One region of the Psychromonas sp. genome, then DNA from elsewhere that is predicted to be linked to it. Evidence: predicted binding sites of a transcription regulator. Region 1 holds the regulator's gene; the other holds the start of a gene.
What was found. The regulator FliA, encoded in region 1, starts transcription of late flagellar genes. The targets are predictions, from matches to a motif close to CTAAAGNTNNNNNNNNNNNNGCCGATA.
Positions count from the first base shown of each region.

Region 2: AC4GME_RS11515 (VC2046/SO_2500 family protein) is a predicted target of FliA. The motif match lies at 1,759-1,785, and genes of this name have one in related genera.

Region 1 covers NZ_CEZLMY010000056.1:8,864-12,284, reverse strand. Annotated here, with positions in the region: gene AC4GME_RS09505 (protein phosphatase CheZ) at 1-481, opposite strand, end outside; gene cheY (chemotaxis response regulator CheY) at 494-877, opposite strand; gene AC4GME_RS09495 (RNA polymerase sigma factor FliA) at 1,033-1,737, opposite strand; gene AC4GME_RS09490 (MinD/ParA family protein) at 1,738-2,607, opposite strand; partial or broken gene flhF (flagellar biosynthesis GTPase FlhF) at 2,656-3,421, opposite strand, start outside.
Region 2 covers NZ_CEZLMY010000082.1:7,596-11,016, reverse strand. Annotated here, with positions in the region: gene AC4GME_RS11525 (tetratricopeptide repeat protein) at 1-1,439, opposite strand, end outside; tRNA gene AC4GME_RS11520 (tRNA-Tyr) at 1,612-1,695, opposite strand; gene AC4GME_RS11515 (VC2046/SO_2500 family protein) at 1,820-2,368, shown strand; gene AC4GME_RS11510 (DUF808 domain-containing protein) at 2,653-3,421, shown strand, end outside.

The DNA of each region.
Region 1 (3,421 bases):
AAGTTCTTAAAGTTAATGCACTATTTGTTGAATCTTTAATCATAGCGTCAACTTGATGGCAGAGAATCTTAAAGTCACCAAGCGCTAATTCTCTTTTCATTAACCCTTGCCAATTCGGCATCACCGCCTCAAGACTGTCAATAAGTTTATCGGCAATGGGCAAGCAAGTATCAACTGCATCCATGGTTTTATTAGCAGCTTTATCTGTCATTTCAATTACATAATTTAGGCGATCTTTGGCATCGGGAATATCCTGTCCTGCCATATCAAGTAATCGAGTATCATTTTGAAAGCTCAATAATGCATCATGTAATTCACGTGTTAATTCACCAACTTTATCAAAAACAACATCTTCATTTACAGTTGCTATACTGGCACTCTCTACAATTTCATTTGCGGCACTTATATCTTGCGCTTCTAAATGAGCGACTAGTGCTTTTGCTTGTGAGAGTGAGAGTAACGGCATTAATTCATTTGCCATTCTCAACTCCTTTTAACCTAATCGTTCAAAAACTTTATCTAGCTTTTCTTTTAATGTGCCCGCAGTAAAGGGTTTTACAATATAACCATTTACACCAGCTTGAGCAGCTTCAATAATCTGTTCACGTTTTGCTTCAGCTGTTACCATCAAAACAGGTAAATGTTTTAATTTAGGATCTTTGCGGATCTCTTTTAAAAGATCAATGCCCTGCATAATTGGCATATTCCAGTCTGTTACCACAAACTCAAAATCACCCTCTTTAAGCATTGGCAAAGCAGTATTACCATCATCGGCTTCAAACGTGTTTGTAAAACCAAGATCTCGTAACAAATTCTTGATTATTCTTCTCATTGTTGAAAAATCATCAACAATCAAAACTTTCATTTTTCTATCCAAAACATTCCCCTAAGTAAAAACTTATCTTTCAATTTATTTACTTAAAATAAATATAAGTAAATATAAATAAAATACACAATAATAACCTTCGATTTCTAAGCTTCTTGGTGCAACTGTGACTCATCTCTTATCAAACCACCAATATTGCTTAGAATCTATGCTGCTTGCGCTTTCGCCTTTAAGCGATGCAGTGCCTGACTATGAATTTGACTAACTCTAGACTCACTGACATCAAGCACCAAACCAATCTCTTTTAAATTTAATTCTTCATCATAATATAATGACAGTACCAATGCCTCACGCTCCGGTAACTGTTTAATCATCGCTACCAGTTTACTTGAAAACTCATTTTCACTCACTTCGTTAAAAGTGCTGTCATTATTTTCAGATACTCCAGTCAGCCCCTCTTCTGAACCGGCCAGATCTTCATACGCCACTAGTTTTGCGCAATTTACATCACGTAACATTTGTTGGTATTCAAGCAATGAAACGTTTAGCTGCTTTGCAACTTCTGCCTCTTTAGCATCTCGTCCGGTGCGTTTTTCCACATCTGCAATTGCACTGGCAATATTACGACTATTTTTATGTACAGAACGAGGCACCCAGTCGCCTCTGCGCATCTCATCTAACATTGCACCACGTATACGGATCCCGGCAAATGTTTCAAAACTGGCACCTTTACTACCGTCAAAGTTTCTTGCTGCTTCTAATAAACCAATCATGCCAGATTGCACCAGATCATCCACAAGCACGCTTGCAGGCAGTCTAGCCATTAGATGGTAGGCTATTTTTTTCACTAATTCAGCGTGACGCTCAATTAAATCAGAAGTATTGTTGTAATAGCCTTGCGCTTTTATCACTTATAGAAGCTCTCTCATTTCATCAACATTATTAAGCAACAATTTCTCAATAAAGAATTCAAGGTGTCCGCCAGGTTGATGTGGAATAGGCCAATCACAGGCCCGATTTGCCAACGCTTTGAATGCAAGAGAAGCCGGCGTTTTCGGGAACGCCTGCACAACAACCTTTTGTTTGCGAACGGCTTGACGCACATTACCATCAAATGGAATACATGCAACCAGCTCTAATGAGGCATCTAAAAAGCGATCGGTTACACGTGTAAGTTTAGTAAACAAGTCTTGCCCTTCACGGAGACTACGCACCATATTGGCGACAATTTTAAAACGGTAAACACCGTTTTGTTTACTTAATATTTTAATCAACGCATAGGCATCGGTAATTGATGTAGGCTCATCACAAACAACCATTACCACATCTTGCGCAGCTTGTGCAAAACTAACAACCATATTAGAGATGCCTGCAGCAGTATCAATTAATAACATGTCAATCGGTGTTTGCAAGGAGCTAAATGCTTGAATCAAGCCGGCATGTTCTACATCAGTTAACTCAACCATAGACTGAGTACCAGAGGTTGCAGGAACAATCATCACTCCTTCAGGGCCAGTCACAATCACCTCATCTAAAGTGCATTCACCAGATAAAACATGAGACAGGTTTTTGGTCACACGAATACCTAATAATACATCGACATTTGCAAGTCCTAAATCGGCGTCAAGCACTAAAACACGCTTGCCTCTTTGTGCAAGCGAAACTGCCATATTCAAAGTAACGTTAGTTTTACCAACACCACCTTTACCACCTGTGATAGCAACTACTTTCACTTGGTTGTTTTTCATTCTTCTTAAGCCGCTTGCTTGATCTGAAATCATTATATTACTCATTATCTTAAATTGTTAATTCAATATACCCAATAAAGCTTATTCGTTATCAAAGCTACTAAACCATTGGTGTTGCTGTTGTTCAAATAACTGATTCATCATATCTAATGTGCCACTGATTAAATTTTCAGTTTTGGCTATTTCGATATCTTCAGGCACTCTCTGCCCGGTTGTCACATAGCTAATTGGTAATGCATGCTGCATGGTAACGCTAAGCACTTCCCCTAAACCAATACTTTCATCTACTTTGGTTAATATGCAGCCAGAAAGTGCAATACGTTTAAAGTGTTCGAGCGCTTCTTCAATAACTCTGCGTTGCGCTGTAGAGGAGATCACCAAATAGCTGCGAATATTAACTCGGCTATTACGCATTAGTGTATCTAATTGCTCTGAGAGCCTGACATCGCGCTGCCCCATACCAGCAGTATCAATAAGCACCAGACGTTTTTCTCTAAACTGATATAAAATCTCCGAAAGTTCATCTGCATCTTTTGCTACACGGACGCTGCAGCCCATAATTTTACCATAAGTTGCTAACTGTTCATGTGCGCCAATACGATAAGTATCCGTTGTAATGAGTGCAACTTGATCTGCACCATATTTCATCGCAAATTGCGCGGCAAGTTTAGCAATAGTCGTCGTTTTACCAACCCCAGTAGGACCTAACAGAGCAATAGCCCCGCCTTGAGCTAAAATTTCATTTTTGCCAATACAAATCTTATCTTGTAATAATGCCTGAATATAATCCTGAATTTCAGTAGCTGAAGCGTCTTCTGGGATATAACTCGCAAGTTGATCTGCTATA
Region 2 (3,421 bases), on a different contig from region 1:
AGAGGTTCAAGCTGGATCGCCTGTTCAAAATGGTCAAGCGCACTGCTATATGATTTTTGAGAAAATGCTTGGATGCCTAATTTATTATGCGCTTTAAAGGTCTGTATGCGTGATTCCAACTTCTCTCCTGTCTGTTTTTTTATTGAAGTCTGCATGGTCGCATCCATAATATCGCGATGCTTTAACTCCTCTAAATAAGGCTCCGCATAATCAAACTCGCCAATATCTAATAATGAGAAAAGGCTTTCGCATAATAAGGTGCTGTCAAACTCAGTAATTGGGTTTTCATTACTTTGTAAGGTGCTCAAGATTCTGCGTTTTGCTTTTAATGGTTCATCCAGTGCAAACAATACTTTTGCCTGGCAGATCTTATCAAAGTTATTGAAATCAAAGTTTTTATTTTGCCCCTCTTCAAAGCGGCTTTGATACAGTGCCGAGTTCACCTGTTTTAATATTGTTTTTCGTTCACTGATATCTTCTTGAACCATGGCGTAATCAATAATGCTGCGAATATAATTTGCTAAATGGCAGGGGTCAGGATAAAAAGAGTTGCGGCTGAGTTGTAATATTGCCGAGTAACTAGAAAGCATTATTTTATGTTCATTCATCTCATTGGCGAGTAGTGCAACCTCTTGATGGCGTTCAATACTGTGGTGGGTAATATTGGCCGAATGGGTGAGCATATTTAATGCTTTGTTAAGCTTGCCTGTTTTTTGGTATGCGCGTGCTAACCATTGATATGCTTCCATCTGCAGGGGAGAGTTATCAATAACCGTTTTTAAAAGTTTAATCGCTTCCGGGTATTTATTTTGTAAATAGTAGGCTTTACCTAAACTGATGCTTGCTCTTACTAACGGGCGCTGATCGACCAGTGGCTTTAATATTCTCTCTGCAGCGTTGTACTGCTCTGTCTGGATAAAAATATCAGCTAATAAGTTTTTACATAATGCTCTAAATTTCGGTTCTGTTTTAATTTTTTCCTTACACAGAGAGATTGCTTGAGGGTACTCTTTTTCCTGTAAGGCATCAAAAATATCGGCTAAGACCATTTTTTTTTGAGCGGCTTTGCTTAGTCGATTAAATAGTTGAGTTTGTGAAAAAGGCTTCATTAAATAATCATCTGGTGATTTTTCAATGGCTGTCAGCACCATCCCTTTATTATTATCACCTGTGATAATAAAGCATAATGAAGCGTTTGGAATAAGCTGATTATTACGCAGGTAATCAATTAGCTGAGATCCGTTTTTCCCTGAACCTAGATTGTAATCTACAAGGTATATATCAAATACTTTGCGGTGAGCGAGTTTAACTGCACCCTCAGCGCTATCCGTAAAACTGATATTTTTGGCGCCTTGACTGGAGAGCATCGTTTTGAGCATGATATGAAATGCTTTTTGATCATCAACAATCAGAATGCTTTTATTCTTGTAGCTAAACATCGGTAATTAGATTTCACTCTTTAGTTTATTTTGATGACTAAGTGTAGGTAATCGTGAATAAGAATGCAGTAATAATAATAATTGGATCACTAAGTTGTGATACTGAATTAAATTTGTAGACTTGAATATTAGAATTAAAGAGGTAGTGGCCGAAGTAAAGAGAAGATTGAAATGGTGGAGGGAGGTGGATTCGAACCACCGAAGCTTACGCGGCAGATTTACAATCTGCTCCCTTTGGCCACTCGGGAACCCCTCCTTCATTTCGCGGAGAATAATATCAGATATTTTCCACTTGTGAAGCCTAAAAAAGAAAAAAACATTAAATAAAATCAGTTTGTTGCCGATAACTCTAAATATCTAGCATAAATAAACAAAGTCGTATGAATATTAAACAAACTGAAAGTGGATTATTGATTAACGAGTGGCAATTAGGGCTGCAGCTAAACAGTGCTGTGCATAATGGCACGCGTGATAAATTTAATCTGTTACTTAGTTTGTTATCAGATGATGCTCGAGATTTTGCTGAATTTACTTTCAGGCAAGCTAAAGAAGATGTTTTACCTGAACAAGCATTACGTGAAACTCTGTTTTTACCTGAAGCTCAGCCTTTGCTAAATAAAGGTATTTCGCTGCAGCAAGCTACAAGTTTAAATGAAGATTTGCACAATAAGGATTTCACCAGCATCCGTTTAAAACAGCTATTAAACAACGAAGCACTGTTATCTCGCAATGTAACAGGCGATATCCCTAGTGATATAATAGATAACTTACCATTATTGTCACAAAATCGCTTAACGGCTCAGCAGGGAACAACGGAGACGATTAAGCAGGTTGAGTCTCAGACAGCAGAAGGGGTTGGTGTTGATTTAATGGCGCAATATAAAGCCTTGGATCTAGATAATAAGCCAATTAAAGTGACTTATATGTAGTGAGGAGTTGCTCCTTATAATAAAGCTGAAAATGATTGATAGCAGCTCTTTCGTTTATACAATTAATAAAAATCCCTTCTAGTAATAGTTCCGTAACTATTTCAATTCTATATAAAATATCTTCTTTTTGCTTTGACTCTAGCTTTTACCGTCGTTTAATATGGCTATTTATACCCAAACCACTTTCAGAGGCTCGGACGGATGTTAGGATAAAGCAAGACGCAACCATCTTCTGGTCGCTTGACTATCTATTTAAAAACACAAATTGGTAAAAAGGAATATTTATGGCGATTGGTTTTTTTGCTGTATTTGATGATATCGCTGCCTTGTTAGATGATGCAGCGATGATGAGTAAGATCGCCACCAAAAAAACAGCAGGCGTGTTAGGAGACGATCTTGCTGTTGGTGCTGAGAAAGCATCTGGTTTTCCTGCCACTAGGGAGTTACCGGTATTATGGGAAATCACAAAGGGCTCACTGCGCAATAAACTTATTATCTTGCCCATCGCTTTTCTGTTAAGTGCGTTTGCATCTTGGATTATCATTCCGATCTTAATGGTCGGCGGGCTTTATCTTGCATTTGAAGGAGCCGAAAAAATATATGAGTACTTTGTGCCTGAACAGCACACAATCGCAGAAGTTCAGTGCTTATCAGAGCAAGAAATATTGCACTATGAGGCTAAAAAAGTTAAATCGGCAATTTTTACCGATTTTATCTTATCAATTGAAATTATTGTTATTGCCTTGGGGACAGTATTGGGACAACCACTTGTACTGCAAGTCATCGTTGTGTCATTTGTTGCGCTGTTAGCAACAATAGGGGTTTATGGCTTTGTTGCGTTGCTGGTCAGAATGGATGATCTAGGTTTTAAAATAATCGCCTTCTCAAAGAAAAGAAGTCGGTTCTTAATGGTTATTGGTGAGATGCTAGTAGCTGCGTTGCCTAGGGTGATTAGATTGTTAACGATTATTGGTACGTTAGCTATGCTGCTCGTTGCTGGAGGTATATTTGTCCATAATGTCCATTTTATTCATCAATCCTTACTATTTATGC